DNA from 2 places in the Stenotrophomonas sp. TWI1151 genome. Region 2 is predicted to be linked to the other one. Evidence: riboswitches for the same ligand, from Rfam matches in the RefSeq annotation. Region 2 holds a riboswitch; the other holds the start of a gene.
The links. Region 2 has a riboswitch for cobalamin ahead of btuB (TonB-dependent vitamin B12 receptor). Riboswitches for the same ligand answer to the same signal wherever they lie in the genome.

Region 1 (4,407 bases), on a different contig from region 2:
CCTTGGCGATGATCGGGCCGGTCGGAATGCCTTGCGGCGCACCGGTTGACGGTTCCAGTGTGATCGCCAGCACCGAGCCATTCACAAGTGCATCACGCAGCGTGGCCGGCACCGCAACAGTGTGCGCGCGGTTGATCGAGACCAGGCCCAGCGAACGCGGGGTGCCGCCGGCCGGGATCAGCCACAGCTCGGGTGCACGGCCGGCCGCATCGGCCGCGGCCGGGACCGGCACCATCAGCACCTTGCCTTGGGCCTTGTCGACGGACGCCAGCCAGCCCGGCGTACCGTCGTCGTGCAACAGCGGCGTGACCGGCTTGGTGGCCTGCTCCGGCTCGGCCGGTGTCGTCGGCGGGGTCGGCGTGACCGCCACGGGCGTAGGCGACGGTGTGGTCGGCTCCAGATCGCGGCGGCTGAACACCGCCACCAGTGCCAGCGCGGCGGCCAGCGCGGTCATGCCCTGCCAGAAACCGGTGCGCTGCCAGACCCGTGGCGAGGCGGTCGTTGCGGCGGGCCAGCCCAGCGAGGTGCGGATGCGCGGCCACAGATGCGCGGGCACCGCTTCGGTACCGAGCGATTCGAGCAGGGGCGCAAGGCGGTTCTCCCACTGGGCGACCAATCGCGCGAAGCCGGGATCGCTGGCGATGCGGCGTTCAACCTCGGCACGCTGCGCGGCATCGAGCACCCCCAGCACGTACTCACCGGCGAGGATGTCGGCGCTCGGCGGTTCGCCGTCGTCATGCAGATCATGGAGGTCGCGGGCGTTCATCGTTCCAGGCACACCCGCAGTTGGCCCAGGCCCCGGCGGATCCAGCTCTTCACCGAGCCCAGCGGCGAACCAATGCGGCGCGCCAGTTCCTCATAGCTGGCGCCATCGAGGAAGGCCAGCCGGATCAGCGAGCGACGGCGCGGCTCCAGCGTATCCAGGCAGTCCTGCAGGCGCTCGTGATCCGACGCCTGTTCGGCCACCTGGGCCGGCTGCGGCGCGACATCGGGGAGTTCCTCGGCCACCGACAGATCATCCAGCGCGCGCGGCGGCGCGGCGCGGAGACGGTCGATCGAGCGGTTGCGGGCCAGCATCGACAGCCAGGTCATGGCCGCCGCCTTGGCGCGGTCGAACTGCGCCGCCTTGTTCCAGACCGTGGTGAACACGTCCTGCAGTACCTCTTCGGCATCGCCGCGGTCGCGCAGCACCTGCAGGCAGATCGCGAACAGGCGGCCGGAGGCCAGCTGATAGACCGATTCGAACGCCTGGCGATCACCGCCGGCGACCCGGACGAGCAGCTCGTCCAGACGATGTGATGCAGCGGTAGCGGCGGCGTCCAGCTCGGGCATTGCAGGCTCAATGTCGATAACGGGCGTATCGGCATCCTCCTTGCTCCCGGCGCCATCTGCAAGGGGGCGCTCAGGCACCGCATGTCTTCACCAGCGGCTGCGTGCGGGCAGCGGTCAGCTCGGCGGCGGGCGTTGCAACCGGTGCGGCGGGAAACTCGACCCGCACCTGCGGGTACTTGCCCTTCTCATCGCGGACGTTGCCGGTGCCGGTGAACTGCAGCAGGCGCTGGTCTGCGGTGGCATACACCAAGGTGACCGCGGGCACGGCGAAACCGAACCAGGCATCGAGCTTCATCTGCAGCTGTTCGGCCGGTTGACCCTGCCAGGTCACCGCACCCGTGCGTTGCACTTTCAGCGGCACCAGGCGCTGGCGGCTGGGCAGCAGGAACTGGAAGGCCACGCTCTGCCCGGCCTGCAACGCGGCCCAATGGCTGCGCACCGCCGCGTCGAACCCGGCATCCACCACCGCCCCCGAGGGGATCGTGATGGCCCTGCTGAAGGTCGGTGCCTGCGCGCTGGCGCGGACCGATACCTGGCGGGTAGCGGCACCGCCGCGCACGCCTTCCTGATACCCATCGCGTCCATCGTCCAGGGTGAAATCCGGCGTCTGCGGGCTGCCCTGCGGGGTCATCCACTTGCGCGCGAAGGGACGCCCGTCGCTGCAGCGGTACAGCACCAACCTCGACTGGGCGCTTGTCGGCCCCTGCAGCCAATGGGTCTCGCGATACAGCAGGCGCCCATCGGCGGTGGCGTACGCGCGGCCTTCCTGGCGCTGCACGGTCTGATCGGCGGCACTCACGGGGGGGGCGATCACCGACAGCAGCAGGATCAGGCAGGACAAGGGCTGGCGCATGGGAGTCCAAACGGGCGGGCTTGCAGGGAGATACGCAGGTGGCAGTGGTTTGGATGCAGTGGGATGAATCGGACAGACGACTTGACCATCGCTCGCCTTCGGCCTACCTTGTGCTCGCCGAAGGTATCCATCGCTTCATGCAGATGAAGGGATGGATTTAAACGGGAATCCGGTGAAGGCGCCTCGCGCGCCCATTCCGGAGCTGCCCCGCAGCGGTGAATGGAAACGACTCCTGCCAACAGCACTGGGCCTTCGCGCCTGGGAAGCGGCAGGTACTAGGTGGGCGTCCGCGCCCGTGTCCATCAGCCCGAATACCGGCCCCGGCCGGAGGACATGACCGTCCTCCGATTCGACCTGGAACGTCCGCGGGGAGGTTGCCGGGGCCTGCCGCCATGCCGCCTGCATGGCGCTGCCCCCGTGCGTCCGCTTCACGGCATCCGGTTCGCCCGCGGGGGCGAAGGTCGCTGGCGGGGCGGAACGGGCTGCAAGGCCCCGGACGGCGCGCGGTTCCTTCGTTCCTCAATGCCCCTACGCAATGAGGACACGTTCCAATGACCACTGTTACCACCCTGGGTTTTCCGCGCATCGGTGCCAAGCGCGAACTCAAGCGCGCGCTCGAAGCCTTCTGGTCCGGCGAGAGCAGCGCCGCGTCGCTGCAGGACACCGCGGCCGAGTTGCGTGAACGCCACTGGCAGCTGCAGCGCGAGGCCGGCGTGGATGTGCCGCCGAGCAATGATTTCAGCCTGTATGACCAGGTGCTGGATGCGGCCTTCCTGTTCGATGCGATCCCGGCCCGTTACCGCGCGCTCGCCGATGCCGAACCGCTGAGCGGCTACTTCGCGATGGCGCGGGGCCTGCAGCGCGATGGCATCGACCTGCATGCGCTGGAAATGACCAAGTGGTTCGACACCAACTACCACTACCTGGTGCCCGAACTGCACGCCGGCCAGACCTTCGCGGTGCGCGGCGACAAGCCGCTGGCCGAGTACCGCCAGGCCAAGGCGCTGGGGATCGAGACCCGCCCGGTGCTGATCGGGCCGGTGACCTTCCTGCGGCTGTCCAAGACCACCGATGGCAGCAACGCGCTGGACCTGCTCGATGCGCTGCTGCCGGTGTACGTGCAGTTGCTCGGCGAACTCAAGGCCGCCGGCGCGGCGTGGGTGCAGCTGGATGAGCCGCTGCTGGTGCAGGACCTGGACGAGGCCACGCGGGCCGCGTTCGAGCACGCCTATGCGGTGCTGGGCCAGGTCGCCCGCCCCAAGGTGCTGGTGGCGACGTACTTTGGTGCGCTGGAAGACAACCTGGCGCTGGCTGCCTCGCTGCCGGTCGATGGCCTGCATGTGGATCTGGTCCGTGCGCCGGAACAGCTCGATGCGGTGATCAAGGCGCTGCCGGCCGGTCGCGTACTGTCGGCCGGGCTGGTCAACGGCCGCAACATCTGGCGCACCCACCTGGACAACGCCCTGGTGCTGGCGCGCTACGCGCACGGTCATGTCGGCAGCGATGCGCTGTGGCTGGCGCCATCGTGTTCGCTGCTGCACAGCCCGGTCGATCTGGACCACGAAAAGAAGCTGGACGACGAACTGCGCAGCTGGCTGGCGTTCTCCAAGCAGAAACTCGGCGAGCTGCGCGTGCTGGCCGACGCGATCGATGCGCCGGCGCGTGCCGAGGCACCGCTCGCGCATTCGCGTGCGTGCATCGAATCGCGCCGTCGTTCGCCGCGCGTGCACAACCCGGCCGTCGCCGCGCGTCTTTCCTCGCTGACCCCGGCCGATGCACAGCGCCACAGCCGCTACCCGCAACGCCACCTGGCCCAGGCCGCCGCGCTGAAGCTGCCGCGCTTCCCGACCACCACGATCGGGTCGTTCCCGCAGACGCTGGAGGTGCGTGAGGCCCGCGCCCGCAACAAGTCCGGCAAGCTCTCCGATGCGGATTACGATGCGTTCCTGGCCACCCAGACCGAGCACTGCGTGCGCGTGCAGGAACAGATCGGGCTGGACGTGCTGGTGCATGGCGAGTTCGAGCGCAACGACATGGTCGAGTACTTCGGCGAGCAGCTCGATGGCTTTGCCTTTACCAAGAATGGCTGGGTGCAGAGCTACGGCTCGCGCTGCGTGAAGCCGCCGGTGATCTTCGGCGATGTGACCCGTCCGCAGCCGATGACAGTGCGCTGGTCGCAGTATGCGCAGTCGCTCACGCAGCGGCCGATGAAGGGCATGCTG
Region 2 (4,407 bases):
GGAGCGCAAGCCCAGTGGTGCGCCGTTGCGGCATATCGCCGCGCAGTTCGAGGTGGCCGTCGAGGCCGCCTTGATGGTGGGTGATTCGATCACCGATTACCGCGCTGCCGTGGATGCCGGGATGCCGGTGGCGCTGGTGCGCTATGGGTATCCGCGTGGGCTGGATCTGGACACCGTCGAGGCGGTTGCCGTGGTGGATGATCTGCGGGAATTGTTGGCGTTGTAAGGCCTTCGGGCCTGTGCCGACCAACGGTCGGCACCTACCAGGTTCAATGAGTGCCGGCCAACGGTCGGCACCTGCCGAGGATGATGGAGCATGTCGACCCACGGTCGGCACGTGCCGAGGCCGGGACGGCGGCGGTGCCGCCGCCCCGCGCGCTTATTTCGGCTGGTAACGCACGCTCAGTCGATACTCGCGGCCAGGCTGGTTGTACCAGGCGACGGTTTCGTACTCGCGGTCGAAGACGTTGCTGACCCGGCCCAGTACGGACCAATCGCGGGTCAGGGCGTATTCCAGGCGCAGGTCCACGGTGCCGTAGCCCCCCAGGCGCACCGTGTTCGCTGCATCGTCGTAACGCTTGCCGGCGCCGTTGACGGTGAGGCCGGCGCGGACATCACCCACGCGGCGATCGACGTCCAGGCGTGCGGTGTTCTGTGCGCGGCGGGCCAGCCAGTTGTCGAACTGTGCGCTGCCGTCGGTGCGGTTGCGCGGGTCGGTGTGGCTGAGCTGTGCGTTGAGATCGAACCCGGCGACGGTGATCGCACCGGTCAACTCGGCGCCGCGGATGCGGGCTTTCTCGACCTGCGACATCATGAAGGTGGTCGCGTCGTAAGTGATCAGGTCATCGATGCGCGTTTCGTATACGTCCAGGCCCCAGCGCCAGCCATCACCCTGCTGGGCGATGCCGATGTTGGCGCTCTTGGATTTCTCCGGATCCAGGGTCGGCACGCCGCTCCACGGGTCGTAAAGGTCGCTGAAGGTCGGGGCCTTGAACGCGGTGCCGTAGCTGGCGTTGAGGCGGAACCCGCGGCCCAGCTCCAGGCCCCAGCCGAGGCTGCCGGTGGTGTGGTTGCCAAACTGTTCGTTATCGTCGTTGCGCACGCTGGCCTGCAGGTGGTGCGCGCCGAAACGGCCCTGGTACTGCACGAACACGCCGGTGTTGTCGCGGCTGTCGACCAGGTAGCCGGCGCTGCTGCCGTCCAGGTTGTCCTGGCTCCAGTCCACACCGGCGCTCAGCAGCTGGCCGTCAGCGATGCCGATGTCGGCCTGCACCGAGGCACTGTCGCGGTGGGTCTGTGCATTGCCCAGCCAGGTATCCCCGTTGAAGTTGTCCGATTCGTTGTCGGCGCGGCCGACGTTGACCGTCAGGTTGAAGCGCTCGCCCGGCGTGTAGCGCAGCTTGCCGCCGAGTACCTGCTGCAGCGTTTCGGAGTAGTTGTAGTAGCCGTCGTAATGGTTCTCGCCTTCGGCGCGCAGTGCGGTGCCTTCCAGGCTCAACGTGTCCGTCAACGCATAGCCGCCGCGCAGGCTCATGGACAGGTTGCGGTAGCCATCGCGGTCGGGCTCGTCGGCGCCGCAGCCAGCGAAGGGCGACACCGAGCCACGGCAGGCGTTGATGCCATCGGTGTGCTGGTAGGCGATGTCGGTGCCGAACCAGCCACGCTCACCGCTGCCGCCGAAGCCACCGCTGGCCTCGCGCAGGCCGTTGCTGCCACCGCCGAGCTGCAGGTGCGGCGCGAACTGGCCGGCGTTGCGGCGGGTGAAGATCTGGATCACGCCACCGATCGCATCGGCGCCGTACAGGCTGGACTGCGGGCCACGCACGATTTCGATGCGCTCGATCTGCGCCAGCGGCAGGTCCTGGATCATGGCCAGGCCGAGGTCGCCGGTGTTGATGCGCACGCCATCGACCAGCATCAGGGTGTGGGCCGAGTTGGTGCCGCGCAGGAACAGCGAGCTCTGCTTGCCCAGGCCGCCGCTGTTGTTGAGGTTGATGCCGGCACGGCCGCGCAGCAGGTCCTGCAGCGACGGCGCCTGGCTGCGCTCGATCTCGGCGCGGTCGATCACCTGCGCCGGGGAGATGCTGTCCTGCAGGGCGATCGGGGTACGCGTGGCGGTGACCAGCACCTGGTCCAGCGCGGTGGCCTCGTCCTGTGCGGCGGCCACCAGGGGCAGGGTCGACAGCACGGCCAGGGAAAGAACGCGGGTTTGCAGCTTCATCGATGACTCCATGCACCGCGCACGCCCGCGCGGCAAGGGGTGGGGATGATCGCGCTGCAGGGAGGTTCGACGGTGGGCGGGCGCGCGCAGGCGCCTGCTTGCCGCCGCCATGCCCGCCGCATCGCAACCAGTCGTCTTCCAGGCCGGTCTCCGGGCTCGCGGGCCGATGGGGTGCCATCGTGCCAGGCGCCTTCCCATGCCGGAGCACAGTGGCGTGTTGCCTGGTGTTTCCACGCTTACCGTTGCGGGGGCAGCGCCGGAGTGGCGGCGTGGCACAGGGCCTGACGCGTCACCGGCTTCCCGTTTCAACCTGGCGGCATTGCAGCCCCGGGTCACCTGAAAGTGGGCGCAGTCTAAGCCATCGGCCGGGCCCATGGAGCGCACCGGTTAGAATGCGCCTCGCTTTTTCGATGTGATCTCCATGACCCCAACGTGGTTGCAGCACCCCGGCACCGACGCCCGTGACCCGCACTGGCCGGCCGCAGCGGGCAGCAGACGGGGCCGGGCATGATCCTCGATCTGATCCGCCACGCCAGTACCGGCCGCGACGATCATCTTGATGGCCGCACTGATCCAGCGCTGCACGAGGGCGCGACCGACGCCCTGTGCGCGCGTTACGCCGGGCTGCCCTGGCAGCGTGTGCTGTCCTCGCCGCGGCAGCGGGCGCTGTTGAGCGCCGAGGCATTGGCCTTGCCCCACGCGGTGGACGTGGAGGTCGATGAGGAATGGGAAGAACTGGATTTCGGCGACTGGGACGGACTCGCGCTGGAGGCGCTGCCGATGGATGCGCTGTCCGCCTTCCATCTGGACCCGCATGCCAATCCACCGCCGCATGGCGAAAGCTGGGGCCACTTCGAACGCCGCATCGCGCGCGGCCTGCATCGGTTGCTGGATGAGCCCGAGCCGGTCCCGACCCTGATCGTCAGCCATGGCGGACCGCTGCGGATGGTGCTGTCGCAGGTGTGCGGCCTGCCGATGGCGATGTGCTGGGCGCTGCGCATCGATCACGGCACGCGACTGCGCCTGCGCGTGGAGCGCGAGGACGACCGGCTGTGGGGCGAACTGCTGGAGCTGCAGCAGGTATGAGGCGCGCGGCTACCGACGGTGCGTGGGTAGCCGTGGATCAGCGGTTGTCGTCGTCGATCTCGAACGGCGGCGCTTCGTCGCCGTCATCGTCGCGATGCTCCACGGTGCGGTCGTAGACCGGACCGGAGGCAGGCGGCGCCTTCTTCAGCGGCTGGTCGGCGATGATCGCTTCGTACTCGGCCACCAGCACGGTGCGGCGCGCTTCCGGCAGTTCCTGCCAGTGGCAATCCTGCAGCGCACCTTCCAGTGAGTAGAGCAGGTTCAAGCTGGGTTTGAAGCCGGCGCGGCGCACCTTGACGAAGGCACCGACCGCACCGACCGCCACCAGGTCTTCCGGCGTACGCAGACCGACCTGGCGCAGCCATGCTGCGCTCTTCGGGCCGATGTTGCGCAGCTTGGCGGCACTCATCCCAGTGCCTCGACGAACACCGCGGCGATGGCTTCCAGCCCGGCCTGGTCCTCGGCATCGAAGCGTGCCAGCGACGGGCTGTCCAGATCGAACACGCCGACCAGGTCACCGTTGTGGACCAGCGGCACGACCAGTTCAGAGCGCGAGGCAGAGTCGCACGCGATGTGACCCGGGAACGCATCGACGTCTTCGATGCGCTGGGTCACGCGCTGCGAAGCCGCGGCGCCACATACACCCTTGTCGAGTGGAATGCGCACGCAGGCGGGCAGGCCCTGGAACGGGCCGACGACCAGCTCCTTGCCATCGAAGAAGTAGAAGCCGACCCAGTTCAGGTGCGGCAGGGCGTGGTAGACCAGCGCCGACAGGTTGGCCGCATTGGCGATGCGGTCGCGCTCGCCGTGCACCAGGGCGCGGGCCTGGGCCAGCAGCTGGCCGTACTGTTCCGGCTTGCTGCCGGTGAGCGTGGAGGTATCGAACATGGCCGCAGTCTACCAAGCGCGGCGGTTGGTTGCCCCCGGGGCCGGCGGAACGCAGCGGACCGCGCCGCAGCGCTGCCGGGACGGCGGATAATGGCGCGTTTCCGCTCCCGGTCGTCTCCATGTCCCTGCCTGCGCCGCGCCCTGCCGCCCTGTTCGTCACCGGTACCGACACCGGCATCGGCAAGACCTTCAGCAGCTGTGTACTGCTGCAT

Region 1: linked by a shared signal. The riboswitch ahead of metE (5-methyltetrahydropteroyltriglutamate--homocysteine S-methyltransferase) and the one ahead of btuB (TonB-dependent vitamin B12 receptor) in region 2 are both predicted to bind cobalamin.

What each region holds. Positions count from the first base shown of each region.
Region 1 is NZ_JBDJLA010000002.1:306,991-311,397, reverse strand. It holds gene ABE422_RS05475 (anti-sigma factor) at 1-766, opposite strand, end outside; gene ABE422_RS05470 (sigma-70 family RNA polymerase sigma factor) at 763-1,332, opposite strand; gene ABE422_RS05465 (hypothetical protein) at 1,403-2,185, opposite strand; cobalamin riboswitch at 2,290-2,523, shown strand; gene metE (5-methyltetrahydropteroyltriglutamate--homocysteine S-methyltransferase) at 2,737-4,407, shown strand, end outside.
Region 2 is NZ_JBDJLA010000009.1:82,380-86,786, forward strand. It holds gene gph (phosphoglycolate phosphatase) at 1-226, shown strand, start outside; gene btuB (TonB-dependent vitamin B12 receptor) at 380-2,221, opposite strand; cobalamin riboswitch at 2,345-2,576, opposite strand; gene ABE422_RS12325 (histidine phosphatase family protein) at 2,729-3,307, shown strand; gene ABE422_RS12330 (TfoX/Sxy family protein) at 3,345-3,716, opposite strand; gene ABE422_RS12335 (GAF domain-containing protein) at 3,713-4,195, opposite strand; gene bioD (dethiobiotin synthase) at 4,315-4,407, shown strand, end outside.